Regions from separate parts of the Cupriavidus sp. FW305-46 genome, predicted to be linked through region 2. Evidence: predicted binding sites of a transcription regulator. Region 2 holds the regulator's gene; each other region holds the start of a gene.
The links. Region 2 encodes sigma-54, which starts transcription at its own class of promoters, with help from an activator protein. Its sites were predicted from a motif close to TGGCANGNAANCTGCTTT; they were not measured.
Positions count from the first base shown of each region.

Region 1: AC3WON_RS21010 (ANTAR domain-containing response regulator) is a predicted target of sigma-54. The motif match lies at 2,095-2,112, and genes of this name have one in related genera.
Region 3: AC3WON_RS13450 (phenol hydroxylase subunit) is a predicted target of sigma-54. The motif match lies at 4,153-4,170, and genes of this name have one in related genera.
Region 4: AC3WON_RS28910 (ethanolamine ammonia-lyase subunit EutB) is a predicted target of sigma-54. The motif match lies at 3,228-3,245, and genes of this name have one in related genera.

Region 1 covers NZ_JBYSZI010000045.1:538-7,985, forward strand. Annotated here, with positions in the region: partial or broken gene ftsY (signal recognition particle-docking protein FtsY) at 1-456, shown strand, start outside; gene maiA (maleylacetoacetate isomerase) at 530-1,177, opposite strand; gene AC3WON_RS21005 (fumarylacetoacetate hydrolase family protein) at 1,182-1,883, opposite strand; gene AC3WON_RS21010 (ANTAR domain-containing response regulator) at 2,136-2,783, shown strand; gene AC3WON_RS21015 (CmpA/NrtA family ABC transporter substrate-binding protein) at 3,149-4,459, shown strand; gene ntrB (nitrate ABC transporter permease) at 4,511-5,416, shown strand; gene AC3WON_RS21025 (ABC transporter ATP-binding protein) at 5,435-6,238, shown strand; gene ybiB (DNA-binding protein YbiB) at 6,348-7,340, shown strand; gene AC3WON_RS21035 (pirin family protein) at 7,360-7,448, opposite strand, start outside.
Region 2 covers NZ_JBYSZI010000040.1:4,996-12,443, forward strand. Annotated here, with positions in the region: gene ptsN (PTS IIA-like nitrogen regulatory protein PtsN) at 1-14, opposite strand, end outside; gene hpf (ribosome hibernation-promoting factor, HPF/YfiA family) at 471-821, opposite strand; gene AC3WON_RS19550 (RNA polymerase factor sigma-54) at 870-2,351, opposite strand; gene lptB (LPS export ABC transporter ATP-binding protein) at 2,486-3,286, opposite strand; gene lptA (lipopolysaccharide transport periplasmic protein LptA) at 3,355-4,005, opposite strand; gene lptC (LPS export ABC transporter periplasmic protein LptC) at 4,073-4,702, opposite strand; gene AC3WON_RS19570 (KpsF/GutQ family sugar-phosphate isomerase) at 4,745-5,728, opposite strand; gene AC3WON_RS19575 (monovalent cation:proton antiporter family protein) at 5,870-7,448, shown strand, end outside.
Region 3 covers NZ_JBYSZI010000023.1:35,791-43,238, reverse strand. Annotated here, with positions in the region: gene AC3WON_RS13475 (NADH:ubiquinone reductase (Na(+)-transporting) subunit F) at 1-547, opposite strand, end outside; gene AC3WON_RS13470 (phenol hydroxylase subunit P4) at 585-944, opposite strand; gene AC3WON_RS13465 (aromatic/alkene/methane monooxygenase hydroxylase/oxygenase subunit alpha) at 977-2,497, opposite strand; gene AC3WON_RS13460 (MmoB/DmpM family protein) at 2,533-2,814, opposite strand; gene AC3WON_RS13455 (aromatic/alkene monooxygenase hydroxylase subunit beta) at 2,847-3,842, opposite strand; gene AC3WON_RS13450 (phenol hydroxylase subunit) at 3,893-4,117, opposite strand; gene poxR (phenol degradation transcriptional regulator PoxR) at 4,639-6,366, opposite strand; gene AC3WON_RS13440 (tripartite tricarboxylate transporter substrate binding protein) at 6,510-7,448, opposite strand, start outside.
Region 4 covers NZ_JBYSZI010000090.1:8,913-16,360, forward strand. Annotated here, with positions in the region: gene AC3WON_RS28890 (LutC/YkgG family protein) at 1-504, opposite strand, end outside; gene AC3WON_RS28895 ((Fe-S)-binding protein) at 501-1,283, opposite strand; gene AC3WON_RS28900 (FadR/GntR family transcriptional regulator) at 1,410-2,135, shown strand; gene AC3WON_RS28905 (AI-2E family transporter) at 2,181-3,218, opposite strand; gene AC3WON_RS28910 (ethanolamine ammonia-lyase subunit EutB) at 3,423-4,805, shown strand; gene eutC (ethanolamine ammonia-lyase subunit EutC) at 4,816-5,601, shown strand; gene AC3WON_RS28920 (aminoacyl-tRNA deacylase) at 5,701-6,174, opposite strand; gene AC3WON_RS28925 (LysR family transcriptional regulator) at 6,257-7,186, opposite strand; gene AC3WON_RS28930 (MFS family transporter) at 7,278-7,448, opposite strand, start outside.

The DNA.
Region 1 (7,448 bases), on a different contig from region 2:
TGGGGCGAACGCAACAACGTCACCGTGGTGGCGCAGGAAAGCGGCGACCCGGCGGCGGTGATCTTCGACGCCGTCAATGCGGCCAAGGCGCGCGGCATCGACATCGTCATGGCCGACACCGCCGGCCGCCTGCCGACGCAGCTGCACCTGATGGAAGAGCTCAGGAAGGTCAAGCGCGTGATCAGCAAGGCCATGTCGAGCGCGCCGCACGAGGTGCTGCTGGTGATCGACGCCAATACCGGCCAGAACGCCCTGCAGCAAACCCGCGCCTTCGACGACGCGCTGGGCCTGACCGGCCTGATCGTGACCAAGCTCGACGGCACCGCCAAGGGCGGCATCCTGGCGGCGATCGCGCGCCAGCGCCCGGTGCCGGTTTATTTCATTGGCGTGGGCGAGAAGGTGGAGGACCTGCAGCCGTTCAAGGCGGATGAGTTCGCCGAAGCGCTGCTGGGGTAAGGCCCGGCAACCCGTGCAAAGCAAAAACGCCCCGGCAGTGCCGGGGCGTTTTGCCTTGCAGGCCTGCGAACGCTTATTCCGCGTCAGGCTGCGCCTTCGGCTCCGCCTTCTGGAAAGCAGGCAGCTCCATGCAGGTTTCATAGATCCTGGCGATCGCCGGGTAGCGGGCCAGGTCGATATTGAAGCGCTGCGCGTTGAATACCTGCGGCACCAGGCAGATATCGGCCAGCGTGGGCGTATCGCCAAAGCAGAAGCGCCCGGCCTTGCCGCCGCGCTCCAGGTTGGCCTGCAGCGACGCAAAGCCCAGCTCGATCCAGTGGTGGTACCACGCGTCCTTGACCTCGTCGGTCACGCCCACGGTGTGCTTCAGGTACTTCAGCACGCGCAGGTTGTTCAGCGGGTGGATCTCGCACGCGATCTCCTGGGCCAGTCCGCGCACATAGGCGCGGTCCAGCGCCGTGCCGGGCAGCAGCTTCGGCTCGGGATGGACCTCGTCCAGGTATTCGACGATGGCCAGCGATTGCTGCAGCACGTGCTCGCCGTCGGCGAGCGCCGGCACCAGGCCGTCGGGATTCACGGCGCGAAACTCCGGCTTGAGCTGCTGGCCGCCTTCCTTCAGCAGGTGCACCGGCACATAGTCATACGACAGCCCCTTGAGTTCCAGCGCAATGCGCACGCGGAATGAGGCCGAACTGCGGAAATAGCTGTAAAGCTTTAGCATCGGATCAGACTACCTTGATGGTGAGATCGCCCACGCCGCCGACGTGGCACTGCATGACATCGCCCTTGACCACCGGGCCCACGCCTTCGGGCGTGCCGCTGAAGATCAGGTCGCCCGGCTGCAGCTCGAACAGCTTCGACAGGTACGACACCATCTCCGGCACCGACCAGATCAGGTCGGACAGGTCGCCGCGCTGCCTCTCCACGCCGTTGACCGCCAGCGTCACCGCGCCCTTCTCCGGATGGCCGATGGCCGAGACCGGCACGATCGGGCCGATCGGCGCGGACTGGTCGAAGGCCTTGCCGGTCTCCCAGGGGCGGCCGGTCTTCTTCGATTCGTTCTGCAGGTCGCGGCGGGTCATGTCCAGGCCCACGGCGTAGCCGAACACGTGGCCGGCTGCCTGGTCGACCGGGATGTCCCGTCCGCCCTTGCCGATCGCCACCACCAGCTCCACTTCATAGTGGCAGTTGCTGGTGCCCGGCGGGTACGGGAAGGCACCTTCGGTGCCGTCGGCGACGTAGCTGACCGCGTCGGACGGCTTGCAGAAGAAGAACGGCGGCTCGCGGTCGGGGTCCGAGCCCATTTCACGGGCGTGGGCAGCATAGTTGCGGCCGACGCAGTACACGCGCCGGACCGGGAAACTAGCATTGCTGCCGCGCACCGGCACGCCAACGGGCGCGGCCGGGGCGAACACGAATTCGGTCATGCATCTCTCCAGATTGTTCTGATCGGTGCTGCGGCGCGGGTGGGCAGGATTGCAGGATGCAGCCATGCGCGGCGTCGCCAGCAGACGCCCCGGCGCAGCAGGGCAACAGGATACACCGCGAGAGTTGGCTCTGCGTACGACCGCATACAATGAATCCAGGCATCCTCGCAGCGCCAGCGCACCGGACTGGCGCAGGTACCGGATACTTGCCCGGCGCGAATCTTGCATGGCGCACTGCAACAGAGCCTAGCCATGACACGACGCCACCCGCCCCCATCGCCCACCGCTGCTGCACCTGCCCCGCCCACTGCCGGCGGCCGGGTGTTGCGGATCCTGCTCGTGCGCGACCCGCATGACGCCGACCCGCTGAACGTCGAAACCATCCGCGGCGGGCTGGTCAGCGCGGGCTTTACCGAGATCCAGATCGTCGACGCCGACCTGCGCCTGCCGGATGTGATCACGGCCACCCAGCCCGACATGCTGATCATCGCGTCCGAATCCGCCGCGCGCGACACCATCGAGCATGTCTGCGTCTCGACCCAGCATGCGCCACGTCCGATCGTGCTGTTCACCGACAACGACGACAGCCAGCGCATCAAGGCAGCGCTGACGGCGGGGATCACCGCCTATATCGTCGACGGCCTGCGCGCCGAGCGCGTCAAGACCGTGCTCGACGTGGCCTACGCGCGCTTCGAACTGGACCAGCAGCTGCGCGCCGAGCTCGATGCCACCCGGCTCAAGCTGGCCGAGCGCAAAGTGGTCGAGCGCGCCAAGGGGCTGCTGATGCAGGCGCGCGGCCTCAGCGAGGACGAGGCCTACAAGCGCCTGCGCAGCATGGCGATGGAGCGCGGCCTGAAGCTGGTGGACGCGGCCCAGCGCGTGATCGACGTGATGGGCTGAGCCGCTCCCGCCTGCCAGCCGTGGTGCGCTGCCGCACGCGACTGGTGCAATGCACGCTCCTGGCGCTGCCGCGCTGCTCCACCTCCCTCCTATGCTCCCCCGAATGTGGCGGCGGCCAGCGCGCGCGCACCGCATCCGATCATTACCTCCCGATCCGTCACAAATCCGCCCTCGAATGCTGCACTGCACAGGCTGGCACACGCCTTGCGTTATGCAGGTATCGGCCAACGGCGGCCGACCAACAATTTCGGCGGACACGGCCAACGCGGGCTGCGTCACGCCACGGACAACGGCGTCCCTGCGCCGCACCGGTCTTCTGGCGAAGCCGGTCGCGGAGGGGACGCCTTTTTTCTTGGAGCCATGCAATGCCCTCTCGCCTCAGGATTGCCAAGCCGCTGCACGCAGCCGTCCACGTTCCCGACGCGGCTGCCGACGCCGTGCCGGCCAGCAGCGGCCGCCGCCGCGCGCTGGCCACCATCGCCGGCGCCAGCGTGATGACGCTGGTCGATCCGCTGGTGCGCGCCGGTGCGTGGGCAGCGGGCTCGGACGCGCCCGAGAAGGCCGACGTGCGCATCGGCTTTATCCCGCTGACCGACTGCGCCTCGGTGGTGATGGCCGCCACGCTCGGGCTGGACAAGAAATACGGCATCAAGATCACGCCGACCAAGGAAGCCTCATGGGCCGGCGTGCGCGACAAGCTGGTCAACGGCGAGCTGGACGCGGCGCACGTGCTGTACGGCCTGATCTACGGCGTGCAGCTGGGCATCGGCGGCCCGAAGAAGGACATGGCCGTGCTGATGAACCTGAACCACAACGGCCAGGCCATCACGCTGTCGTCCAAGCTCGCCGAGAAAGGCGTCAAGGACGGCGCCAGCCTGAAGGCGCTGATGATGAAGGAGAAGCGCGACTACACCTTCGCCCAGACCTTCCCCACCGGCACGCACGCGATGTGGCTGTACTACTGGCTGGCGGCCAACGGCATCAACCCGATGCAGGACGCCAAGGCCATCACGGTGCCGCCGCCGCAGATGGTGGCCAATATGCGCGTGGGCAATATGGATGGCTTCTGCGTGGGCGAGCCCTGGGGCGCGCGCGCCATCGCCGACAAGATCGGCTTCACCGCAGAGACCACGCAGGCCATCTGGAAGAGCCACCCCGAGAAGACCCTGGGCACCACCGCGGAGTTCGTGCAGAAATACCCCAACACCGCGCGCGCGATGGTGGCCGCGGTGCTGGAGGCATCGAAGTTCATCGATGCGTCGACCTCCAACCGCCGCAAGACCGCCGAGACCATTGCCGCCAAGTCCTACGTCAACACCGACATGGACATCATCCTGGACCGCATGCTGGGCCGCTACACCAACGGCCTGGGCAAGACCTGGGACGACCCCGACGCGATGAAGTTCTACCAGGACGGCAGCGCCAACTACCCGTACCTGTCAGACGGCATGTGGTTCCTGACCCAGCACAAGCGCTGGGGCCTGCTGAAGGAACATCCGGACTATCTCGCCGTGGCCAGGCAGGTCAACCGCATCGACGTCTACAAGCAGGCCGCCGCCGCCGCGCAGGTGCCGCTGCCCAAGAGCGACATGCGCAGCGCCAAGCTGATCGACGGCGTGGTCTGGGACGGCAAGGACCCCAAGGCCTACGGCGACGGTTTCAAGATCAAGGCCTGACGCAAGCCTTCCCCCACTGATCCGCAGTGCCCCTGACGAAAGGAGCCAGACGTGAATGCCATAGCCCACCCCACGCCCGATGGTGCAACCGTAGCCGCCAGCGCCGACCCCGACACCAAGGAGCGGGCGCGCCGGCGCGAGCAGGAAATCGCCGCGCAGGCACGGCGCTCGCAACGCCGCGAGGCGGTCGCCGCGCTGGTGCTCAAGGCCGTGCCACCGGCACTGGGCTTTGCCCTGTTCGTGCTGGCCTGGCACGGCATCGCCACGATGATCCCGGCCATCCCCACGCCGCAGGCCACATGGAACGCCGCGGTGCCGCTGTTTGCCGACCCGTTCTACCGCAACGGGCCCAATGACCAGGGCATCGGCTGGAACGTGCTGGCATCGCTGGCGCGCGTCGCGGCGGGCTTCGGCCTGGCCGCGCTGGTCGGCATCCCGGCCGGCTTCCTGATCGGGCGCTTCGCCTTCCTGAACGCGATGACCGCGCCGGTGATCAGCCTGCTGCGGCCGGTCTCGCCGCTGGCGTGGCTGCCGATCGGCCTGCTGCTGTTCAAGGCCGCCAACCCGGCCGCGATCTGGGCGATCTTCATCTGCTCGATCTGGCCGATGGTGATCAACACCGCGGTCGGCGTCACGCGCGTGCCGCAGGACTACCTGAACGTGGCGCGCGTGCTGGACCTGTCGGAATGGAAGGTGTTCACGCGGGTGCTGTTCCCCGCGGTGCTGCCCTACATGTTGACCGGCGTGCGGCTGTCGATCGGCACCGCGTGGCTGGTGATCGTCGCGGCCGAGATGCTGACCGGCGGCACCGGCATCGGCTTCTGGCTGTGGGACGAATGGAACAACCTGAAGGTCGAGCACATCGTGATCGCGATCTTCGTGATCGGCATCATCGGGCTGCTGCTGGAGCACGCGCTGCTGGCGCTGGCCCGGCGCTTCAGCTACGGCACCAACTGACACGCGGGGAGAATCGCCATGGACAAGTTCGTCAGCATCGAAAACGTCGGCCAGACCTTCAAGACCCGCAAGGGCCCGTTCGTCGCCCTGCGCGATATCAACCTGCATATCGCCGAGGGCGAGTTCATCACGCTGATCGGCCATTCAGGCTGTGGCAAGTCCACGCTGCTGAACCTGGTCGCGGGACTGGCCACGCCCACCACCGGCGCGCTGATCTGCGCCGGGCGCGAGATCGCCGGGCCGGGGCCGGAGCGCGCGGTGGTGTTCCAGAACCATTCGCTGCTGCCGTGGCTGACGTGCTTCGAGAACGTCTACCTGGGCGTGGAGCGCGTCTTCGCCGCCAGCGAGAGCAAGCCGCAGCTCAAGGCGCGCACGCACGACACGCTGGCGCTGGTGGGCCTGACGCACGCCGAGAACAAGTACCCGCATGAGATCTCCGGCGGCATGAAGCAGCGCGTGGGCATTGCCCGCGCGCTGGCGATGGCGCCCAAGGTGCTGCTGATGGACGAGCCCTTCGGCGCGCTCGATGCGCTCACGCGCGCGCACCTGCAGGACGAGCTGATCAAGATCGTGGCGCGCACCCGCAGCACCGTGGTGATGGTGACCCACGATGTCGACGAGGCCGTGCTGCTGGCCGACCGCATCGTCATGATGACCAACGGTCCGGCCGCGACCATCGGCGAGATCCTGAAGGTGGAGCTGCCGCGTCCGCGCGACCGCGTCGCGCTGGCCGACGACAAGGGCTACCACGCCTGCCGCACCGCGGTGCTGGACTTCCTCTACCGCAAGCAGCGCAACCCGGCGCTGCAGGAAGCCGCGTAGTGCCCGCCGGCCGCGTGCGGGTGGGCGGCCCTATGTGGCACAGGCGGCGATGGGCGCGGCGGCCTGGCTCCGCTATCATGAACCCAGAACAGACTACCCCCACGCCGCCATGACCACGCCAGCCACGTCCTTCCCTGCTGCCCGCTATATCAAGGAGATCGGCCGCGGCGTCAACGGCGCGCGGGCGCTGCCGCGCGAAGACGCGCAGGCCCTGTTCGACGCCATGCTGGCCGGGCGCGTCTCGGACCTGGAGCTTGGCGCCATCCTGATGGCCTACCGCATCAAGGGCGAGGCCCCGCACGAGCTGGCCGGCATGCTGGAAGCCGCCCATGCGCACTGCCAGCCGCTGCCGGCGCCGCCTGACCGGCAGGTGGTGGTGATCCCCAGCTACAACGGCGCGCGCAAGCAACCCAACCTGGTGCCGCTGCTGGCGCTGCTGCTGGCGCGCGAAGATGTCCCCGTGCTGGTGCACGGCACGCGCCTGTTCAATGGCCGCGTGACCAGCATGACGCTGTTCGAGGCGCTGGGCGTGCCCTTGTGCGCGACTACCGGCGAGGCCTCGGCACGGCTGCGCGAGGGCAGCGACCTCGGGCCGCTGGCGGTGCTGCCGGTGGATGTGCTGTCGCCCGGGCTGTCGCAGCTGCTGGAGCGGCGCACCGTGATCGGCCTGCGCAATTCGGCGCACACGGTGGCCAAGATGCTGCAGCCGGTGGGCGAGCATTCGCCCGCGGAAGGGTTGCGCCTGTACAGCTACACCCACCCCGAATACCGCGAGACGCTGACCGACTACTTCTCGCATGAACCCGCCAACGTGCTGCTGGCACGCGGCACCGAGGGCGAAGTGGTGGCCGATGCGCGCCGCACCAGCCGCATCGACTGGCTGCACGAGGGGCACCAGCAGACGCTGGTCGATCCGGCCGTGGGTTCGCTGGCCGAAGTGCCTGAACTGCCGCCCGGCAGCGACGCCGGCCAGACCGTGGCCTGGATCCGGCGCGTGCTGGACGGCGCGGCGCCGGTGCCGGCGCCGATCGCGATCCAGGTCGAGGCTATCCGCGAATGCCTGCGGCAAGGCACCCGCGTGACCTGGGCCAGCCCGGTCTGAGCCAGCCCCGGGACCGCTGTCAGGGCTTGCGCGGGGGCAGCGGGATGCGCTCGGTCTCGCCCGGCACGTGCGGGAACTGGTCGTCCTCCCAGCGCTGGGCGGCGGCCT
Region 2 (7,448 bases):
GCCAAACGATTCATGGGCGATGCGCAGGATTTCAGTTAGCGGGCGGACCGCCCCGCCGGGCAGTGGGCTGGCTCCGGCCTGCCGTTGGCCTGGCCGGAGGCGTCCGGCCCATTATAGAGCAGCGACTACTCCCGCATTGTGCAGCGCAACGGGGCAAGCCGGTGCAGAACGATACATGGTGATGCAATCGTGCCTCCGCGGCGGGGAGCCGGTGCACCGGTGCGGGGCACGGCCAGGATTCCCTCTCTTTGTATGGCGCAGCATACACCTTGGCGCAGCGCTTGCGAACACCCTTGCTCATTCGGGTGAAAAGCATTGGCTCCGGCGCCACAGCCGGGCCGCGCCGCCAGTGCGGGCGCGGCATGCCGGCGGCAACCGGGAACGCGAGGGCGCAAAAAAGCCGCGCTTCATGGCGCGGCTTGCCTGTTCAATCCTGATTCAGCAGCCCGCTGCGGGGCTGCCGGGCACGGTCATTGCTGCATTTGCGCTGCGGCCATCTGGTACTTGACCGCTTCGCGGTCGTGGCCTTGCACGCGATCCTTGTAGCGGATCACCTGACGGTCCAGCTTGTCGACGAGTGCGTCGATCGCTGCATACAGGTCTTCGTGATGCGCTTCGACAAAGATGTCCTTGCCCTTGAGATGTAGATTGATTTCCGCGTACTGACGCCGGTCCTTTTCCTTATGGTTGTCGACAGAGAGCAGCACACTAACGCCAATGACTTGATCGAAATGCCTGACGATTCGCTCCAGCTTCGTTTCCACGTACTCACGCAGAGGGGGCGTGATGTCCAGGTGGTGTCCACTGATCTTGAAGTTCATAGCGCTTCTCCTTCTGAAAGAGCCTCACCAGGCAGGCGGTGGGCTCGGCTACAAAGACTTGCGGAGATTGACTGCGGGGATCTTCAGGGCTTCGCGATACTTGGCAACGGTGCGGCGTGCGACAACGAAGCCTTGTTCGCCCAGCAGTTCGGCAATGCGACTGTCGGAAAGGGGATTCCTCGGGTCTTCGGCTCCTATCAGTTGCTTGATCAAGGCGCGGATGGCCGTTGATGAAGCCGCGCCACCGGTTTCGGTGGACACGTGGCTGCCGAAGAAGTACTTCAGTTCGAAAGTACCCATCGGCGTTGCCATATATTTATTGGTCGTCACCCGGGAGATGGTTGACTCGTGTAAACCCAGTGTATCGGCAATCTCCCGCAAAACCAAGGGGCGCATGGCGATTTCGCCGTGGCTGAAAAAGTTCTTTTGACGCTCGACAATGGCCTGCGAGACACGCAGGATTGTGTCGAACCTCTGCTGGATGTTCTTGATCAGCCAGCGCGCCTCCTGCAGCTTCTGCTGCAGCCCGGCGGTGCCGGACTCACCCTTCGCGCCACGCAGGATTTGTGCATACATGTCATTGATGCGCAGCCTCGGCATCACATCCGGATTGAGCTGCGCGATCCAGCCGCCGCCACCCTTGCGCACGAACACGTCCGGCACCACGAAGTCCGCCTCCGGGCGGCTGTATGCATGGCCGGGGTAGGGCGCCAGCGAGCGGATCAGTTCGTGTGCGGACTTCAGCGCCGCTTCATCGACCTGCAGCGCCTTCTTCAGCCGCGTGTAGTCGCGTACTGCGAGCAACTCCAGGTGGTTGGTCACGATGTTCAGGGCCAGTTCGCGCTGCGGGTGCGTCAGGCGCCGCAACTGCAGGGCCAGGCACTCGGCGGCGTTGCGCGCGCCCACGCCGGGCGGGTCGAAGCTCTGCAGCAGCGTGAGGATGGCGTGGACTTCCTCGATCTCGAACTCGAGTTCTTCCGGCAACTCCGTGCAGATCTCCTCAAGCGATGCGCTCAGGTAGCCATCATCGTCGAGTGATTCGATCAGGAAGATGGCCAGGCCCTTGTCGCGCGCGGAGATCTTCAGCGGCGTGAGCTGTTCCATCAGGTACTCGCGCAGCGTGGGCTCGGCTTCACGCAGCTGCATCGGCGTTTTTTCATCCTCGTCGCCCTGGGGGCGGCGGGCAAAGTCGTCCAGGCTCCAGTCGCCGCTGCCATAGTCGTCGCCGTTGCCGCTGTCGCCATAGCTGTCGTCGTCAGCCGCGCCATCGGCGCGGGCCTCGCCATTGCCCTGCGGCTCTGCCGGCGCGGGCGCCGGTGCGCTCTGCAGGTTGACCGAGCCGTCGGCCGCAACGCGCAGCGGGCTTTCGATCCAGTCGTTCTCACGTTCGAGCAGAGGGTTTTCCGTCAGCGCCTGTTCGACCTCTTGCTGCAGTTCCAGCGTGGAAAGCTGCAGCAGCCGGATCGACTGCTGCAGTTGCGGGGTCAGGGCCAGATGCTGGGAAAGGCGGAGCTGTAGCGACGGTTTCATGCGACCTATTCTATGCGCATCTTTCCGTTGTTGGAACGGAAATTGCTATCGCTTATGCGGTCTGATCGCTGCTGGCTGTGGCAGGCCCACGTGCGCCCGCGAATAGGCCTGCCGCTCCATGGCAGGCCGCTGCATCACATGCGGAAGTTCTCGCCCAGGTAGACGCGCCGCACTGCGTCATTGGCGATGATTTCCTCGGGCTGGCCCGCGGCCAGCACCGTGCCTTCGCTGATGATGTAGGCGTGGTCGCAGATGCCGAGCGTCTCGCGCACGTTGTGGTCGGTGATCAGCACGCCGATATTGCGCGCCTTGAGGAAGCTGACGATGCGCTGGATCTCGCCCACGGCGATCGGGTCCACGCCGGCGAAGGGTTCGTCCAGCAGGATGAAGCGCGGCGACGACGCCAGCGCGCGCGCGATTTCCACGCGGCGGCGCTCGCCGCCCGACAGCGACAGCGCCGGGTTGTTGCGCAGGTGCGCGATCTGCAGGTCGTCGAGCAGCGAATCGAGGCGGCGCTCGATCTCGGCCTTGGCCAGCGGCTTGCCCTTGTCCAGCTGCAGCTCCAGCACCGCGCGGATGTTCTCTTCGACGTTGAGCTTGCGGAATACCGAGGCTTCCTGCGGCAGGTACGACAGCCCCATGCGCGCGCGCTCGTGGATCGGCAGGCCGCTGATGTGGTCGCCGTCGAGCACGATATCGCCTTCGTCCAGCGCCACCAGGCCCACGATCATGTAGAACGACGTGGTCTTGCCCGCGCCGTTGGGCCCGAGCAGGCCGACCACCTCGCCGCTCTTCACGTCGAGCGAGACGTCCTTGACCACCGTGCGCGAGCCATAGCGCTTCTTCAGGTGGCGCACGACCAGGGTGCTGCCGCCGGCAAGGACGGTGGAGGCTTCGACGGAAGGCTTGTCGGCGATGGTTGCGGTATCGGTCATTGGCACAGTCTGGCGTTCAGGCGTTTCCGGCGCCGGCCGCATGCGATGCACGCAGCCGGCGCCAGGCGTCAGGGTTTGTTGGCAGGCGCGGGCGCTGGCTTCAGGTCCAGCGGCGAGCCGCTGCTGCCCGTGGCGCCGGCCTTCTGGTCCTGGCGCGGCGACAGCACCGCGCGTACGCGGCCGGACGGATTGGCGGCCGCGGCGTCGCCGCTGCCGCCGCCGGCAGCCGTGTAGAACTCCTTGCGGCTGTCGTAGGTCAGCACCGCGCCGCGGATCTCGTCGACCTGCTTGGCGCCCTGCAGGCGCGCCATGCGGGCATTGCCGATCAGCTTGGAGTACTCCTGCTTGCCGTCGTACTCGATGCGGTCGCCCCAGCCGTCGATGTATTCGTCGACGCCTTCGCGCTTCTGCCGGATGTAGGCCTGCTTGCCCGGCTTGGCGGTGGCCACCGCGAACTGGTAGCCCTCGGGATCGGTGCGCAGTTCGGCGGCGTCGGACTTCAGGATCATGGTGCCCTTGGTCAGCACCACGTTGCCGGTCAGCGTATAGATCTGCTTGACGTCGTCGTAGCTGGCGTTGTCCGCCTCCAGCACCATCGGCTTGTCGCGGTCCGCGCGCTCGGCCAGGGCGGGCTGGGCCAGCAGGCCGAAGGCCATGGCCAGGGCGAGCAGGGCCGGGGCGGTGCGTCGACGGGACGATGTCGTCAGGGAAGCAGTCATGTTGGCAGGGTTGCTTGAGGGCGTCTGGGTACGTTGGTGCGGGTTGGTGCGGCCCCCGGGCCGGGGCTCAGGACCCCGGCGCGCGGCCCGGGGTCGGCCCGGTGATGATGGTGCCGCGTACATTGCCGAGCAATTGTACTTCGCGCGTGACGTTGTTGAAGATCAGGCCGTTGGCGGTCATCACCGACGGCCCGCGCGTCAGCTTGACCGGCTTGTCGGTCTTGACGATGTCGTCATTGACCAGCAGCTGGAAATAACTGGATGCGGCGGTCAGCTGCGGGTCCTTGGACACGTCCACGCCCTGCTGGCGCATGACGAAGCCGTTGCCGTACAGGTCGATCACCGAGCCCTCGGCGTTCATGCGGCCCATATCGGCGCGGGCGGTGACCGGCGGGCGGTCCGGCTCGTACGCGCGCATGGCGGGCCGGGTCACCTCGTAGGTCTGGTCATCTTCGAAATGGATCATGCGCTCGCCGGTGAAGCGGATCTTGGTGCTGCCGTCCGGTGCCAACTCGGTGGCCGAGAAGCGGTCCATGAAGTAATCGGGCTCATGCTTCTTGGCGCTTTGCGCGGCCGGGTCTTCCTTGGGGGAGTTGATCTGGACCAGCCAGAACGTGCTGCCCGCCACGAAGGCCATCAGCAGCAGCGGCAGCAGCCGCATGACGATGCCGCTGAGGGAGGCGAGGAGTGCCTGCATGGTGTCCTTGGCGTTGTGCCGGTTGTGCCGGGCCGCGCCCGCTCAGATAACCTTGGCGCGGGTCAGGTCGTGGATATGCAGCGCGCCGGTCAGGCGGCCGTCGTCATCCACCACCAGCAGCTGGTTGATGCGGTTGGCCTCCATCACCTGCACCGCTTCGACGGCGAGCTGGTTCTCGTTGACCACGTGCGGGTTGCGGTGCATGACGTCGCCGATGGGAACGGTCTTCCAGTCGCGCGGGGTTTCCAGCAGGCGGCGCAGGTCGCCGTCGGTGAAGACGCCGATGGCGTGTCCGTCCGGGTCCACCACGGCGGTCATGGCCATGCCCTTGCGGGTGATTTCCATCAGCGCCTGGGCCAGCGGGGTGTTTTCACGCACCTCGGGCACGGCGTTGCCGGTGCGCATCACGTCGCGCACATGGGTCAGCAGCTTGCGCCCGAGCGCGCCGCCGGGGTGCGAGCGGGCGAAGTCTTCCTCGCCAAAGCCGCGCGCATCGAGAACCGCCACCGCCAGCGCATCGCCCAGCGCCAGCGCCGCGGTGGTGCTGGCCGTCGGCGCCAGGTTCAGCGGGCAGGCTTCTTTCTCGACCGCCGCGTCCAGGTGGACGTCGGCCAGCTTGGCCAGGTTGGAGTCGGGGTTGCCGGTGACCGAGATCAGCCGCGCGCCGATGCGCTTGACGATCGGGATGATCGACAGCAGCTCGCCGGTCTCGCCAGAATTGGAGAAGGCGATCAGCACGTCGTCGCGCGTGACCATGCCCAGGTCGCCGTGGCTGGCTTCGGCCGGGTGCACGAAGAACGCCGGCGTGCCGGTAGAGGCCAGCGTGGCCGCGACCTTGCGCCCGATATGGCCGGACTTGCCGATGCCCGAGACGACCACGCGCCCGGTGCATTGCAGGATCAGCAGCACGGCACGGGCAAAGTCGCCGTTCAGGCGTCCGGAAAGTGCGGAAACCGCATCGGCTTCGGTCTGGAGAGTGTCGCGGGCGAGCCTGAGTGCTCGATCCGCATCGAAATTGGCTATCATGGCGACGAAGTATACCAACGAATGCGATGGCGCCTGGCCCGACCCATGGCGCACGTCGTGCTTGCCGTGCTCGCCGTATTTTGCCGGCAGGGTGCCCGTGCCGGGTCGGCCGCGCGCCTGGCCGGTCACCCAGACCGCCTGATGCATTCTCCGCTGGAACTGACCCTGGTGCTGCTGGCCGCCGCCGTCTTCGGCGTGGTCGCATTCCGCATGCTGCAGCTGCCGCCGATGCTCGGCTACCTGGCAGTCGGCATCCTGATCGGCCCCCATGCGCTGGGGCTGGCCAGCGACACCGCGCAGACCAAGTACCTGGCCGAATTCGGCGTGGTCTTCCTGATGTTCTCGATCGGGCTGGAGTTCAACCTGACCAAGCTGCGCTCGATGAAGCGGCTGGTGTTCGGCCTGGGCGGCTCGCAGGTGGTGCTGTCGATGCTGGCGGTGGTGCCGGCCAGCTGGGCTTTCAACTGGCTGTTCCCGCTGTCCTGGCAGGCGTCGGTGGCGCTGGGCGGGGCGCTGGCGATGTCTTCCACCGCGATCGTCTCCAAGATGCTGTCCGAGCGCATGGAGCTTGAGAGCGAGCAGGGCCGCAATATCATCAGCATCCTGCTGTTCCAGGATCTGGCGGTGGTGCCGCTGCTGATCGTGATCCCGGCGCTGTCGCGCGATCCCGGCGACCTGATGGTGGCGCTGGGCCTGGCCACGGTCAAGATCGTGGTGGCCCTGGGCGTCATCTTCTTCCTGGGCCAGCGCCTGATGAGCCGCTGGTTCCACGTGGTGGCGGCGCGCCGCTCGCAGGAACTGTTCATGCTGAACCTGCTGCTGGTGACGCTGGGCATGGCGGCGCTGACCGAGCGGCTGGGCCTGTCGATGGCGCTGGGCGCCTTCATGGCGGGCATGCTGATCTCCGAGACGCCCTACCGCCACCAGGTGGAAGAGGACATCAAGCCGTTCCGCGACGTGCTGCTGGGGCTGTTCTTCGTCACCATCGGCATGCTGCTCAATATCCGCGTGGTGCTCGACCACGTATGGCTGGTGCTGGCGCTGCTGGTGGTGCCGGTGCTGTTCAAGCTGGTGCTGATCGCGATGCTGGCGCGGGTCTTCGGCTCGCGCCAGGGGGTGGCGATCCGCACCGGGCTGGGGCTGGCGCAGGCCGGCGAATTCGGTTTCGTGCTGCTGAACCAGATCGACGGCCTGAACCTGGTCGACCCGGTGCTGATCCAGGTGATCCTGGCGTCGATGCTGCTGTCGATGCTGGCCGCACCATTCCTGATCCAGTACAGCGACGCCATCGTGCTGCGCTTTGCCGCCAACGAATGGCTGATGCAGTCCCTGAACATGACCCGCATCGCCGCGCAGAGCCTGCAGACCGAGAAGCACGCGATCATCTGCGGCTTCGGCCGCAGCGGGCAGAACCTGGCGCACATGCTGGAGCGCGAGGGCATCAACTACGTGGCGCTGGACCTGGACCCCGACCGCGTGCGCGAGGCCGCCGCGGCCGGCGATACCGTGGTCTATGGCGACGCGGGCCGGCGCGAGGCGCTGATCGCCGCCGGCATCCACCGCGCCGCCGCCCTGATCGTCACCTATGCCAACACCCCATCGGCGCTCAAGGTGCTGCACCACGTGCAGGAACTGGCGCCGGCGCTGCCGGTGATCGTGCGCACGGTGGACGATTCAGAGCTCGACACGCTGCAGAAGGCCGGCGCCACCGAGGTGGTGC
Region 3 (7,448 bases), on a different contig from region 2:
GCTGGTCGTGCAGGTAGCCGGTGGCCTGCCCGTCCGGCACGCGCCGCACGTGCAGCTCGACCAGGTCGTCGCCCGGCGCGTTGGCCAGCGAGAACGCGCGCGGCTGGTCGCAGCCCGGCACGTTCAGGTTGACGTACTGACCGGCCTGGAAGGCCGTGCGTCCGCCATCCTTCACACGCAGCCAGATGCCCAGGATGGTGGGCGTCAGGGCGCGCGTCTCGACAACTTCGGCGCGATAGTCGGCCAGCGGCAGGCCCAGCGCATCGGCGTCTTCCTCGATGTCGGCCTCGATCACCAGGTCCGACTGCGCGGTCGCGCAGCAGGCCAGGCACTGGCCGTTGTCGCGCTCGAAATCCATCAGCGCGAAGCTGGAGGCCTCGCCCTGCTCGACCTCGCCGTCCACCACCTGCACCTTGCAGGTGGCGCACAGCCCGTGGCAGCAGGCATGGGGCAGCCACACGCCGTTGCGCAGGCACGCGTCCAGCACGGTCTGCCCGGGAGCGATGGGGATGGTCTGCCCGATCGGTTCAATCGTCAGCGAATACATCTTGGTCTCCTTCCGGTGGTGCGTTCGACCATGCGCCTCAGCTGCGGCTGCCGCCGATGCCGTCCAGCCCCGGCGTGCGGAAGCGGATCACGTCCTTGTGGCCCAGGCCGTTCTCTTCCAGCGAGCGGTCCAGGTCGGGCTGCCAGGGCTGGCCGCCGCGCAGCCACTGCACCTGGCCCCAGTCGATGCGGGCAAAGTCGGGGTGGTAGCCGTAGACGCCGGGCAGCACCTTGTCGACCACGTCGCGCAGCGGCATGGACGGCGGGAACGGGAAGCAATGCGGCGCGCAGAACAGCAGGTGGCCGTCCCAGCCGATATAGAGCAGCCGGTTGCCGTGGAACACGGCCTCGCGGTCGGCCGCCTCGAAGGCGTAGTCGCCGATGGATACGACGGGCATGGTTGTCTCCTTGTCTTGTGATGGGGGCCGCTTCAGGCGGCGTCCGCGGCAGGCCCGATGCCCTTCCACGCGTTCCAGTTGCGCTGGTCCTGCGAGCCCTCGAAGTCCAGGTTGTCAGCGCCCGGGTCCAGCCGGTACCACTTGAGCACGTCCTCCAGCGTGGCGCCGCCGCAGTTGCCCTGGTAGATCTGGTGCACCGGCAGCCAGGCCTGCGCGTACTTGGCGGGCTCGTCGTCGAAGATGTCTTTGCAGCCGTCCGAGCAGAAGTGGAACTTCATGCCGTGGTAGCTGCTCTCGCGGTAGCAGGTCTGGGTCGGGTCGTCCGGCTCCGAGAACACCATCGGGATCTGGCAGGTCTGGCACAGCATCGGCAGCGTGGCGTTGTAGAAGCGGTCGCCGGCCTGCTGGCGCTCCTGCCAGTGGTCCAGGCGCGGCTTGTAGTAGCGCTCGAAGGTCTGCGGATACTTCTCGGCCAGCCATGCCATCTCGTCGGCCTTGGGCACCCAGGTGTGGAAGCCGGCCGCGCCCGCGTAGTTGTAGAAGGTGGCCCAGGCCTCGTGCGTGATGCGGTCCTTGGTCTGGGTGGCCACTTCGTGGTACTTGGGCATGCGCAGGCCGTAGCGCTCCAGGTCCTTGAACAGCGCCCCGCCCGCCTGCTCGAAGTACATCTCCCAGGCCTCGGCCCACGACATCACGCGCTTGGGCAGCATGTAGTCCATCATCATGCCGACCAGCGTGAGCAGGCGGAAACCGCGCCAGAACCACTTGTCCAGCCACTTCTGCAGGATCGGGATATTGCCGGGATCCTGCTCGCACAGGAACTTGACCACTTCCAAACCAAGCGTCATGTGGCGCGACTCGTCGGACTGCGCGGAGAAGCCGAAGGTCACCGTGGCCATGTCGCCGTTGTAGGCGGCGCCCGACATGAACGGCATGAACAGCAGGTTGGTCAGCACATACTCGAACGAGAACGAGATCGCGGTGATGAACTCGAACGGCCCCGCGCTCATCGCGTCCTCGAAGTAGGACTTTGGCACCGACAGGTACCAGACCCGGTCGTGCATGTGGCGCCATTCGCCAAAGCCGTGGAAGTACTTGTTGTAGACCGACAGCGTGTGCAGCTGGGTCTGGGCATGGCGCAGCTCGTCGACCGACTGCATCTGCGCCGCCACGCGCGCGCCGGCGCCGCGGAAATGCCGGCCCAGGTGCGCGTAGCCGCGGTGGGCGGCGTATTCCAGCGGCGTCACGCCGGTCAGGAACAGCCGCAGCGCGTTCAGGTAGCGCGGATCGGATACGTTCAGGTGGCCGTTGTTCTGCACGAACGAGTCGATGATCGCGTACAGCTTGCGCTCCTTCTCCGACTGGTATTTCCAGTAGGCATCCATGGTCATGCGGAACGGGTCTTCCCATTTGTCCCAGTCGTGGATGCGGATGCCCTCGTACTTGTCGAACGGGAAGACCTTGTCCATCGGCTCGTAGGTCGTTTCCCAGGCCAGGTCCCGCGTCATCGAGGCGTACTTCTCGCGCAGGTTGAGCTTCTTGCGTGCGTCCATGATGTCTCCGTGATGTTCTCTATGCCGCTGCCGGGTCAGGCGTTCCAGCGCAGCGTGAAGGCGTCTTCGTCCTCGTCGATGTTTCCGCACAGCGAGATCAGGTTCAGGTGGATCTCCTGCAGGTCCCAGTCGCGGCCGAGCTTGCCGGCCACCAGTTCGCGCACGATGGTCAGGTGGCCGGGGGCGTCGATCTTGACCATGGCGGGGAACTGCGACACCAGCGCATGCGGGTTGGCTTCAGTGATGGCGTCGATGATGGGTCGGGTGTCGTCGTTGTTCTGCAGGGCGATGTAGACGTTGGCAGCGGTGGCTGACATGGCGTGTCTCCGTGGGGTTCGTTGTGGGCGGATCAGGCAGCCAGGCCGAGCTTGCCCAGGCGGACTTCGAACTGCTCGCGGCACAGCGCCACCATCTGCGCGCCGTCTTCGCCGGTGAGCGCATCGGCCACCGGCACCAGCGCCTGCGCCACCTCCGCGCAGGCGGCGCGCGCCCAGCCGGACAGCAGCACGCGGTTGGCATCGGACTCGGCCGCTGCGGCCTGGATCACGGCATCGACCCAGCGTGCGTGCTCGTCGCGCCAGTCGTTCATGAATTCGGTCAGCACCGCCAGCCCGGTGCCGCAGGCGCGCGCGATCACCGCGTCGGCATGCTGGTAGACCAGCGGGTAGAGCAGCCCGTCGAGCACCAGGTTCTGGGCGACGAAGGTCTCGAACCAGTCCCCGGTGACAAAGGTGTGCTCGACAAAGCGGCGCAGCGGCTGCCACGCGGCGCTCTCCAACCAGGCCACCCTGGCACGCTCCAGCGCCACGCCGGTATTGCCGTCCAGCAGCATGCCGATGCGCGACAGGTATTGGGCGATACCCAGGCGGTCCATCGCGCAATAGGTGCAGGCCTGCGTGATGGCCGTGCCCCAGCCATAGTCGGCGCAGTAGAAGTTGTTCATGTTGGCGCCCCACTCCACATGGCGCAGCGGCAGCAGGCCGGTGGCCAGGCGTTCCTGCCATTCGGCCGGCAGCGCCTGCAGCAGCCCGCGCTTCTCGACGAAGGCAAAGCTCTTTTCGGTGGCATCCTGCTGGCGCCCGCGCGCGGTCACGTAGGCGCCGTAGTAGAACTGGCGCGGGTCCTTCAGCGCGTACCAGTCCTGCATCACGATCGCCGTGCGGCGCTTGTCATACAGCGCGAAGCCGGGGTCCCAGGTGGGGCGGTAGTGGAAGTTCACCTCCGACTGCACGTCGTAGGTCGCCTCCTGGTAGCGCGACGCCGGCTTGTCGCCGAAGCGGCGCGCGACATGGCCGTAGGTCTGGCGCAGCGGCTGGATCTGCTGGGTCTTGATATCGACTTGCATCGCTTGGTCTCCTGTATCCCTTCTCTCTTTGTGATGCGGTGGCTGCGGCGTCAGTCGTCGGCTTGCGGCTGCGGCGCGGCTTCCAGCGGGGGCAGGAAGCGCACGCGGTTGACGCAGCAGAAGGCTTCGAACATCGGCTCCGGCATGATCAGTTCGACGTTGAGCTCCGGGTCGGCCACGCTGAAGGCGAACTGCACAAACCCTTCGGGGGTGCGGCCCTCGACCCGCACATAGCGCGGCGTGGCTTCGAACAGGGGAACCGACGGGGTGTTCATGGCGCGCTCCTTTGCGTTGGCTGGACGCAGGCCTTACTGCGAAGACCGTGCCAGCGAGCGCGAAGCGTTGTGGGACAAGGGTTGCGGGGAATTGGCGATGACGAGCGTGCGCGTTAACCCGGAAAGGTCCGCGCGAAACCTGTCGATGAATTGATGAAGCTGTCCGCAAGCCTTGATCAAATGATCAAAAGCCGCGCCGGGCGGGCGTTTGCGGGCAGCGAGCCAATGCGGATGGGATTGCCCTGCGGCGCAGCAGCGTGCCTGGGCAAGCTGGGTGAGAAGACTTGATCTGGCAGGGAAAAATCGCTGGCGCGGTGCAGCATCGGGCAACTTCGGGCCGATGCGCGGCCGGGCGGGGCTGCATCAAATGATCAAGGGGGGAAATGCGAGGAGCCGGGAGAAGCGGAGGAGATGGGTGGCGCAGGGGATCGTGTGGACGCGCTTGATCTACGCGGGTGTGCTCCCTCTCCCGCTTGCGGGAGAGGGAGCACACCCTCAGCATTTGAAGCTTGAAAGCGGCCTCAGTTACCGTTGCCGTGCCCGTTGCCCCCACGCGTGCCGCGCATCTTCCACCGATACGCCAGCTGCGGCCGCGTAATGCCCAGCAACCGCGCCGCCTGGCTCATATTGCCGTCGGCCCGCTGCATGGCCGCCTCCATCAGCACGGTCTCGACGTCGCCCAGCGCCAGCTGCTGCTCTGACATCTGGTCCAGCAGCGCATGGACCGCGGCTTCGCGCAGGTCTGGCAAGGTGCCGCCCGCGCCCAGCCGCGGCGCGGTATCCACCACCGGTGCCACGGTGCCCGGCAGGAACAGGTGGTCGGCGGTGATCTGGCCGCCCTGGCTGGCCAGGATCACGCCGCGCTCGATCACGTTCTCCAGTTCGCGCACGTTGCCGGGCCAGTCATAGTGGCGCAGCTCGGCCAGCGCGCGGTCGGTGATGCCGACGATGCGCTTGCCGTGGCGCGCGCCGTAGCGGGCCACGAAGCGCTCGGCCAGCGGCCGGATATCGTCCAAGCGCTCGCGCAGCGGCGGGATCGTGACCGGGTAGACATTGAGGCGGTAGTACAGGTCCTTGCGGAAAGTGCCCTGCTTCACGGCTTCGGCCAGGTCGACATTGGTGGCGGCCACCAGCCGCACGTCCACCTTGCGCGTGCCGGTGCCGCCCACGCGCTCGACCTCGCCCTCCTGCAGCACGCGCAGCAGCTTGGACTGGGCCGAGGCCGAGAGTTCGCCCAGTTCGTCCAGGAACAGGGTGCCGCCATGTGCACGCTCGAAGCGCCCGGGGCGCGACTGGCTGGCGCCGGTGAAGGCGCCCTTTTCCACGCCGAACAGCTCGGACTCGATCAGCTCATCGGGAATTGCCGCGCAGTTCACGGCAATGAAGGGCTTGTCGGCGCGCCCGCTCACGCTGTGCAGCGCCTGCGCGAACCGCTCCTTGCCCACGCCGGTCTCGCCCAGCAGCAGCACCGTCACGTTGCTGGCCGCGGCGCGTTGCAGCAGGCTCCAGGCGGCGCGAAAGCCTGGCGAGGTGCCGACCAGGTCGGCCGGCGTGGCCGGGGTGCCCTGCAGCGCGCGCAGGTGCTCGACCTCGCTCTGCAAGGCGATGATGGTTTCGATCACGGGATCGGGCTGGTACAGCGCCAGCGCCTGCGCGCCGTCTTCCCAGGCTTCCACCGGCTTGCCGATGATGCGGCAGTGCGGATGGCCGCAGGCGATGCACTCGACCTCGCGGTACAGGATGGTGCGCCCCATCAGCGCCGAGGTGTAGCCGGTGGCGTAGCCGATCTGCATCCAGCAGGCAGGCTCGTCGACGATGCCGAACAGCTGGCGGTGGACGTCGCCCTCGAAGGAGTCTTCCCACAGGAATTCGCCATCGTAGATGCCGGCGGCGATGTCGATGTCGACCTTGACCGGCGTGACCCGCACCACCCCCTCGATGGTATGCAGGCAGGGCCCGATCTCCAGCTGGCCAAAGTCGCTGTGGCCTGCGCGCAGCTTGCGCGCGACCTCAGCGTCGCGCATGCCCGAATGGAAGCCCATGCGCATGAACAGGCCGCGCGCCCGCTCCATGCCCAGGGTGTCCACCAGTTCCTTGCGCAGCGCGCCCAGGGCGGCGGTATGGATCAGGATCATGCGCTGCTCGTCCAGCCAGATCGCACCCTCCTCCATGGCGAAGCGCAGGCGGCGGGCAAGATCGGCCAGGCCATCGCGCATGGTGGCCGAGAACTTGTCGGTTGAACTGCTCATTGTCTCCCCTCAGTGCCGGCGGGTGATCCGCTCGAGTGTGCCTTTCGGCTGGCAGCTTATGCACATTATGTGCCAAGGGAAACGGGGGTGGGCAATGACATTGCCCGGGGACTACCCCAACCGGCCGCGCTGGGCCGGGCCGCTCAATCCGCCCGGATACCCCGCTGGCGGATCAGCACACCCCACTTATCGGTTTCCTTCGCCAGGTGCTCGCGCAGCACCGCCGGTGAACTGCCGATCGGCTCGGCGCCGATCAGCGCCAGCCGCTTCTGCACGGCCGGCTTCCCCAAAGCCTCGAGCATAGCGCGGTTGAGCGCGTCGATGACCGGCTGCGGCGTCTTCGCCGGCACGAAGGCGGCAAACCACGGCGACAGCTCATAGCCCGGCAGGCCGGCTTCCGCTACCGTCGGCACGTTGGGCAGCGCACTGGAGCGCTTGCTGGTGGTGACCGCGATCGCCGTCAGCTTGCCCGATTCGATATGCGGCCTGGCCGAGGTGATGCTGTCGAACATGTAGTCGACCTGGCCGCCCAGCAGATCCGTCATGGCCGGGCCGCTGCCCTTGTAGGGGATATGCAGCATGTCGACGCCGGCCATCGAGGTGAACAGCTCGCCCGCCAGGTGGATCGAGGTGCCGTTGCCGGCGGAGGCATAGGTGTACTCGCCCGGCGCCGCCTTGGCGTGCGCCACCACATCCTTGACGGTGCTTTCCTGGCGCCGCGCCTTGCTGGCCACCAGCACGTTGGGCACCACCGCCAGCAGCGACACCGGCGCGAAGTCCTTGACCGGGTCGTAGCTCAGCCGGCCGTACAGCGCCGGGTTCACGGCCATGCCGTTGGCGACGATGATCAGCGTGTAGCCGTCGGCGGGCGCGCGCGCCACCAGTTCGGCGCCGATATTGCCGCCGGCGCCCGGCCGGTTCTCGACCACGATGGCCTGGCCCAGCGTGCGCGACATGTCTTCGCCCAGCGTGCGGGCGATGTTGTCCATGGCACCGCCCGCGGGGAACGGCACGATCCAGCGGATCGGATGGTCGGGATAGGCCGCGTGCGCGGCCGGCGCTGCGAACGACAGGCCGGCAGC
Region 4 (7,448 bases), on a different contig from region 2:
CACCAGCGCGACATGCAGCGGCGGCACCAGCGACACCGTGCGTGGCGAGCCCGCATCTGGCGCGACCACCAGCGTGCCGGTGGCGGCAATGCCGGAGCGCGACACGGTGAAGCCGGCATCGATGGTGTCGAACAGCTCCGCCTTCCAGGCTTCGATCGGGCGGTCGTAGCCGATGGCTTCGATATGGGCCGGCAAGGCGGCCGCCAGCGCGGCACCGGCCGTGCTGGCGGGATCAAGCAGCAGGCGCTTCACGCCGGCATTGGCCAGCTCAGTGGCCAGCAATGCCGGCCAGGCCGCTTCGCTGGCGCACCAGACCTCGGCATGCAGGCCTTGCAGTGCCGCCTGCATCGCGTCGACCAGTTCGCCAACGGCTGGCGTGCCGTGGCGGCGTGCCTCGAAATGGCCGTCGATGCGGCGGTCGAGTTCCGCTGTGCCTTGGGAAGGCGCAGGCGCGGCGGCGCGCAGCCGGCCGAGCATGCGTTCGCGGGCGCCGGGCGTGCTCATGCGGCACCTCCGCTACGGCGCCACAGGAAGGTGGCCAGGTGCTCCACCTGCAGCGGGGCGCGGTCATGTGCCGCGGTATGGCCGATATTGAGCAGGCAGCCGCAGTCGGCCGAGACCAGCCGGTCGCAGCCGGTGGCGCAGGCCGAGGCCACCTTGTCGCGCACCATGGCGCCGGAGATATCGGGATGCTTGAGCGAGAAGGTGCCGCCGAAGCCGCAGCATTCTGATTCGCGTTCATGCTCCACGCGGGTCACGCCCGGCAGCGCGTCGACCAGGGCCACGCCGTGCTGGCGCGTACCCATTTCTCGACGGGCGCCGCACGAGGTATGCAGCACGATGCGCTCCTGCGGCTGGCCCGCCGCTGCGGCATCGCCAAAGTCCACCTTCAGCACATGCAGCAGGAATTCGCCCAGTTCATAGATGCGTCCGGCCAGTTCCAGTGCCTTGGGGCCGGCCACCGGATCGTCGGCAAAGAGCTGCGGCCAGTGGTGGCGCATCATGCCCGCGCACGAGCCCGATGGCACGATCACCGGCCAGGGCTGGCTGAACAGGTCGAGTTGGGCGCGCGCCACCGCACGGGCCGCGTCGGGGTTGCCGCTGCTGTAGGCGGGCTGGCCGCAGCAACTCTGGCCGCGCGGGAAGTGCACGGTGAGCCCTTCGCGTTCAAGCAGCCGCACGGCGTCGAGGCCGGCCTGCGGCACGAACATGTCGACCAGGCAGGTGGCAAACAGGTAGGCCTGCGTGGGGGCAGGGCCGGTGGGGTACTGACGATCCTTCATGTCTCGCTCCGGACGTGCTGGGGTCGCACGTTTCGGCGCATAATTCCCGCTTCCGCGCGGCGGTACAAATTGGTTGGACCAATCTGCGCAACGACGCGCGCAAGCTCAGGAGCGAGGACACACGGCATGACGGCAGCGGCAGCAAGGCACGGGCGCACCCGTGGGCGCGTGGAGTCGGTCATGCGCCGGATCGAGACCGCGCTGCTCGACGGCACCTGGCCGCCCGGCACGCGGCTGCCGGCCGAGCGGGTGCTGGCCGGGCAATACGAGGTCGCGCGCAACACCGTGCGCGAGGCGATCCAGCGCCTCGCCGCGCGCGGCCTGCTGCAGAGCCGGCGCGGTGCCGGGGTCTACGCCACCGACCAGCTGCGCGCCGGCATTGCCTCGCCCTGGGGCCAGCTGGTGGCCGACCACCCCGCACTGCGCGACGACATCCTGGAGTTCCGCCGCGTGCTGGAGGGCGCGACCGCGTATTTTGCGGCGCTGCGCGCGGATGCCGCTGACGTGAAGCGGATCCGCGCCCTGATGGCCGAGCTGGAACGCGCGCGCGCCGCCGACGACAAGCAGGCAGAGGCCGATGCCGATGCGCAGCTGCACGACGCCATTGCCCAGGCCTCGCACAACACCATGTTCCTGCACCTGCATACCAGCGTGATCGGCATGCTGCGCGAGCACATCACCATCAATGGCACCGGCCTGCGCGAACAGGACGACGGCGCGTCAGACCTGCTGCTGCTGCAGCACCGCACGCTGTGCGATGCGATTTGCGCGCGGCGCCCGGAAGAGGCGCGCACCGCCATGCAGACCCATATCGACTTCGTGCGCAGCCGGGTGGAGCAGGACGGCGCCTGAGCAGGTATTGGTCCTACCAGCGCCGCGGCGAGCCGGCTGCGGCACTCAGATCAGTCCGGCGCCGGCCAGTTCCCGCTTCAGGTAGGCATAGAAGATCGGTCCGGCGATCACGCCCGGGATGCCGAACAGCGTTTCCATCAGCAGCATCACCATCAGCAGTTCCCACGCCGCGGCCTGGATGCGCGCACCGATGATGCGCGCGTTCAGGAAGTACTCCAGCTTGTGGATCACCACCAGGAACACCAGCGACGCCACCGCGATCGGCAGCGACACCGACAGGGAGGCCACCACGATGGCGGTATTGGAAATCAGGTTGCCCAGCACCGGCAGCAGCCCGGCAACGAAGGTGATCACCACCAGCGTCTTGGTCAGCGGCAGGTGCACGCCAAAGAGCGGCAGCACCAGCAGCAGGTAGATCGCCGTCAGCACGGTGTTGATGGTGGAGATCTGGATCTGCGCGAAGATGAACTGCGAGAACGCCTGCTGCAGCGCGCGTGCGCGCGCCACCAGCGCCGCGGCCAGCGGACGGCGATTGGGCCGAACCACCGCGCGATACAGCGCCACCATCGCGCCGATCACCAGCCCGATCAGGATATGCACCAGCGTGCGCAGCACCTCGGCGCCCAGCTTCTGCGCCATCGCGGCATGCTCGCGCAGCGTCTCGATCAGCGTGTTGGCCAGCTCGTCCACGCCCTTGGGCAGCGCATCGCTAAGCCACGGCGGCATCTGCCCGCGCGAGCGGTCGATGATGTCGGCCACATGGTTGAGCAGCCCGTCCAGGGTATTGCCCTCGCCACTGACAAAGCGCACCAGCAGCCAGCCCGCCAGCGTCAGCCCCAGCAGGATCAGCGCCGACAGGATGGCCACGGCCAGGGCGTCGTGGCGCTGGTGCAGGCGCTGCAGGCGCGGCGCCAGCACGTCCACCAGCGAGTACAGCAGCAGCCCGGACAGCAATGCCGCCACCAGGTTGGCGTGGAGCACGGTCCACAGCGCCAGGGCGGTCAGCAGGTAGGCGACGGTGCCGACGCTGTACCACGCGGCCGGCAGCAAGCGCGGGGTGGTGGTCGGGTCGGGGTCTTTCATCGAGGTCTCCGGCATGCAAATTGCTCAAAATTTATTCTGAATTCTCGCCGATCCAGATGTTGTTCCTGAGTCAGGCCGTGTGCGCTGAGGCGATGTTGGCATCACGGCACACGCAAAGGCTGTCTATATTAGGGGGAATCGCGCCCGGCAAGGCGCCCGGCGCACCGCTGTCATCGTTTTCCCCAGAGTCCAGGAACGGAACGCATGGCCTACACCCACACCATCGGCACCCACCGCCACGTCTTTGCCGACCTGCGCACGCTGCTGGCCCGGGCCAGCCCGGCGCGCTCCGGCGACGCGCTGGCGGGCGTTGCCGCGGCCAGCGAGCAGGAGCGGATGGCCGCGCGGCTGGCGCTGGCAGAGGTGCCGCTCAAGCAGTTCCTGACCGAGGCGCTGGTGCCGTACGAGGACGACGAGGTCACGCGCCTGATCCTGGACCGGCATGATGGCGCGGCCTTTGCCGCCATCGGCGCCACTACCGTGGGCGACCTGCGCAACTGGCTGCTGCTGCATGAAACCGACAGCGCCACGCTGGCGCGGGTGGCGCCGGGCATCACCCCGGAGATGGCCGCCGCGGTCAGCAAGCTGATGCGCAACCAGGACCTGGTGGCGGTGGCGCGCAAATGCCAGGTGGTGACGCGCTTTCGCAGCACGGTGGGGCTGCCGGGCCGGCTCTCGGTGCGGCTGCAGCCCAACCACCCGACCGACGATCCCAAGGGCATTGCCGCGTCGATCATCGACGGGCTGCTCTATGGCTGCGGCGATGCCACCATCGGCGTCAACCCGGCTTCGGACAACCTGGGCGCCATCGTCTCGCTGCTGCGCATGATCGACGAGCTGCGCAGCCGCTTCGACATCCCCACGCAATCCTGCGTGCTGACCCACGTCACCAATACCCTGCGCGCGATCGGGCAGGGCGCGCCGGTGGATCTGGTGTTCCAGTCGGTGGCCGGCAGCGAGCGCGCCAACGCGGCCTTCGGCATCAGCCTGGCGCTGCTGGCCGAGGCGCACGACGCCGCGCAGGCGCTGGCGCGCGGCACCGTTGGCGACAACCTGATGTACTTCGAGACCGGGCAGGGCAGCGCACTGTCGGCCAATGCGCACCACGGCGTCGACCAGCAGACCATGGAGGCGCGCGCCTACGCGGTGGCGCGCGCGTTCGCGCCGCTGCTGGTCAATACGGTGGTGGGCTTTATCGGTCCCGAATACCTGTACGACGGCAAGCAGATCATTCGCGCCGGTCTGGAAGACCACTTCTGCGGCAAGCTGATGGGGGTGCCGATGGGCTGCGACGTCTGCTACACCAACCATGCCGAGGCCGACCAGGACGACATGGACACGCTGCTGACGCTGTTCGGCGTGGCCGGCATCAATTTCATCATGGGCGTGCCCGGCGCCGACGACATCATGCTGAACTACCAGAGCACCTCGTTCCACGATGCGCTGTACCTGCGCGAGGTGCTGGGGCTGCGCCCCGCGCCGGAGTTCGAGGCCTGGCTGCAGCGCATGGGCATTGCCGATGCCAGCGGCAGGCTGCTCGAGCCCGCCGCGCGCCAGCCGCTGCTGCAGATGGCCCACAGCCTGTAAGGTGCAGCCGATGACGGACAGACGCCCGCCACCCGCCGATCCCGCCAACGCCGATGCCGACCCGTGGCAACGCCTGCGCCAGTTCACGCGCGCGCGTGTAGCGCTGGGCCGTACCGGCCACAGCCAGACCACCGATGCGGTGCTGGCCTTCGGGCTGGCCCATGCGCAGGCGCGCGATGCGGTGCACCTGCCGCTGGACGTGGGCGCGGTCACCGCGGCGCTGGATGCGGCGGGGGTACAGAACCTCGCCGTGCACAGCGCTGCGCCGGACCGCGCGCACTACCTGCGGCGCCCCGACCTGGGCCGGCGCCTGGACGATGCCAGCCGCGCGCGGCTGGCCGCGGCACGGCCTGGCGAGGCGCCCGATGTGGTGTTCGTGGTTGCCGACGGCCTGTCCGCGCTGGCCACGCAGACGCACGCGCTGCCATTGCTCGATGCCACCCGCCCGCGCCTGCCGCCGACATGGCGCATCGGCCCGGTGGTGGTGGCCGAGCAGTCGCGCGTGGCGCTGGGCGACGAGATCGGCGAGCTGCTGGGCGCGCGCCAGGTGGTGATGCTGATCGGCGAACGGCCGGGCCTGAGTTCTCCCGACAGCCTTGGCATCTACCTGACCCATGCGCCGCGCACGGGCCGCACCGATGCCGAGCGCAACTGCATCTCCAACGTGCGCCCCGAAGGCCTGCCGTATGCGCAGGCCGCCGACCGGCTGGCCTTCCTGCTGCGCGGCGCGGCGGCATTGGGCCGCTCGGGCGTGGACCTGAAGGACGACAGCGTGCCGGCGTTGCCTGAAGGCTGAAACGTCTGCCTCACTCACCCGCCCGCCAGCATGCAAAACGGCCGCCACGCGGGTTCGCAACCGCGTGGCGGCCGTTCAGTGGCCAATAAAATGCGCCGCTTACATCATGCGGCGCGAAAACTGCCCGTGCCCAGCGTCCGACATCAACTTCGAGAACTGCTCGCCGCTCATGTGCACCAGTTCCTGGTGGTCACCGCCTTCGAAATACACGTCGGGCTGCGCCATCAGGCTGTCGTCCACATAGGTCTGCATGCCGTAGGCCATCGCCACCGGCGGGATCGCGCCGAGGTCGCAATCCTTGAAGATCTCGCGGATCTCGTCCTCATGCGCCAGCACCAGATTGCGCCCGGTCTGTTCGCAGATGGCGGCCATGTGCAGATGGTGGCTTGAAGGAATCACGGCAGCGACATAGCCGCGGTCATCCTCCAGCAACAGCGTCTTGGCCAGCCGGTCCCCGGGAACATGCGCTGCCTCGGCAGTGGCCATGCTGCTGAGGGTGTAGGGGTGGCGGATGATGTCGTACTGGGTGTTCTTGCTGCTCAGGCAGCTTGCAAGCGTGCTAGCCAGGGCCATGGTAGCTCCTCAGGTGCGGATGCGCCGACGGTTATCCTTGTGCTCCTACTATAGTCCGTGGCGACCACTGCCGAAGGCACCGCTAGCGGTGCAGCCGCGGCCACACTGCCTGCAGCTCGGTCTTCAGGAAGTTCAGCAGGTAGCGCGTGGCCAGCGTCTGGTAGCGGTTGGGCATGGTCAGCATGTAGAGCTTGCTGCCGAACACGCTGATGCGGTAGTCGCACAGCAGCGGCACCAGGGCGCCGCTGTCCAGTTCCGCGCCGATCGCATAGATCGGGAAGATGCCGATGCCCAGGCCCGCCAGCACCGCCTCTTTCAGGAAGGCAAAGTTCTCGGAGGTGAGCGTTGGCTCCAGCACCACCTGCTCACGGGTCTCACCGCCGTCGCCGCCGCCACTGTGCCGGATGCCCGTTGCCTTGAGCTTCTGCCCCTCGGGCGACGCGCACACGAACGCATGCCCCTGCAGCTCGGCCAGCGCTTGCGGCGCCAGGTGGCCGGCGAGGTAGGCTGGCGACGCGCACACGATCCAGTCGACTTCGCCGATCTCGGTGGCGACCACTGAATCCGGCGGGGTGGAGATGATGCGCAGGGCCACTTCGACGTCCTCGGACACCAGGTTGTGCACACGGTTGTCGAAGACCACGTCGAGCGTGATGTCGGGATAGCGCTGCTTGAACAGCACCAGCAGCGGCGACAGCAGTGAATGGCCCAGCCCGGTAGGCACCGAGAGCCGCACATGGCCCTTCAGGCTTTTGCCCATATTACTGATCAGTGCATTGGCGGCGGCCACCTCGCCGAGGATGTTGCGGCCGTGCTCGTACAGGCCGGCACCGACCGGAGTCGGCTCGACATGGCGCGTGGTCCGGCGCAGCAGCTGCACACCCAGCTCTTCTTCGAGCGCCTTGAGCCGGTAGCTGACATTGGCGCGCGTCATCTTGAGCTTGCGCGCGGCCGCGCTCAGGTTGCCCGCATCGACGATGTCGACGAACAGGCGCAGGGCGTTCAGGTCCATGGGGTGATCAATGAAAGAGGGGGGCGATTACGGCCCCGTATATTGCCATGCTCTTGGCGGCGTCCCGCGGCATTGCACCGCGGGGTGCGCATCAATGCTCGTGATGCAGGTATCTGGCCTGGCGCGGCAGGCGCAGGCTGACGAAGAAGGCAATCACCATCATCGCCGTCACGTACCAGTAGAACGCGGTCTCGTGGCCTAGCGTCTTCATGCCCAGCGCCACATACTCGGCCGAGCCGCCGAAGATCGCGTTGGCGATGGC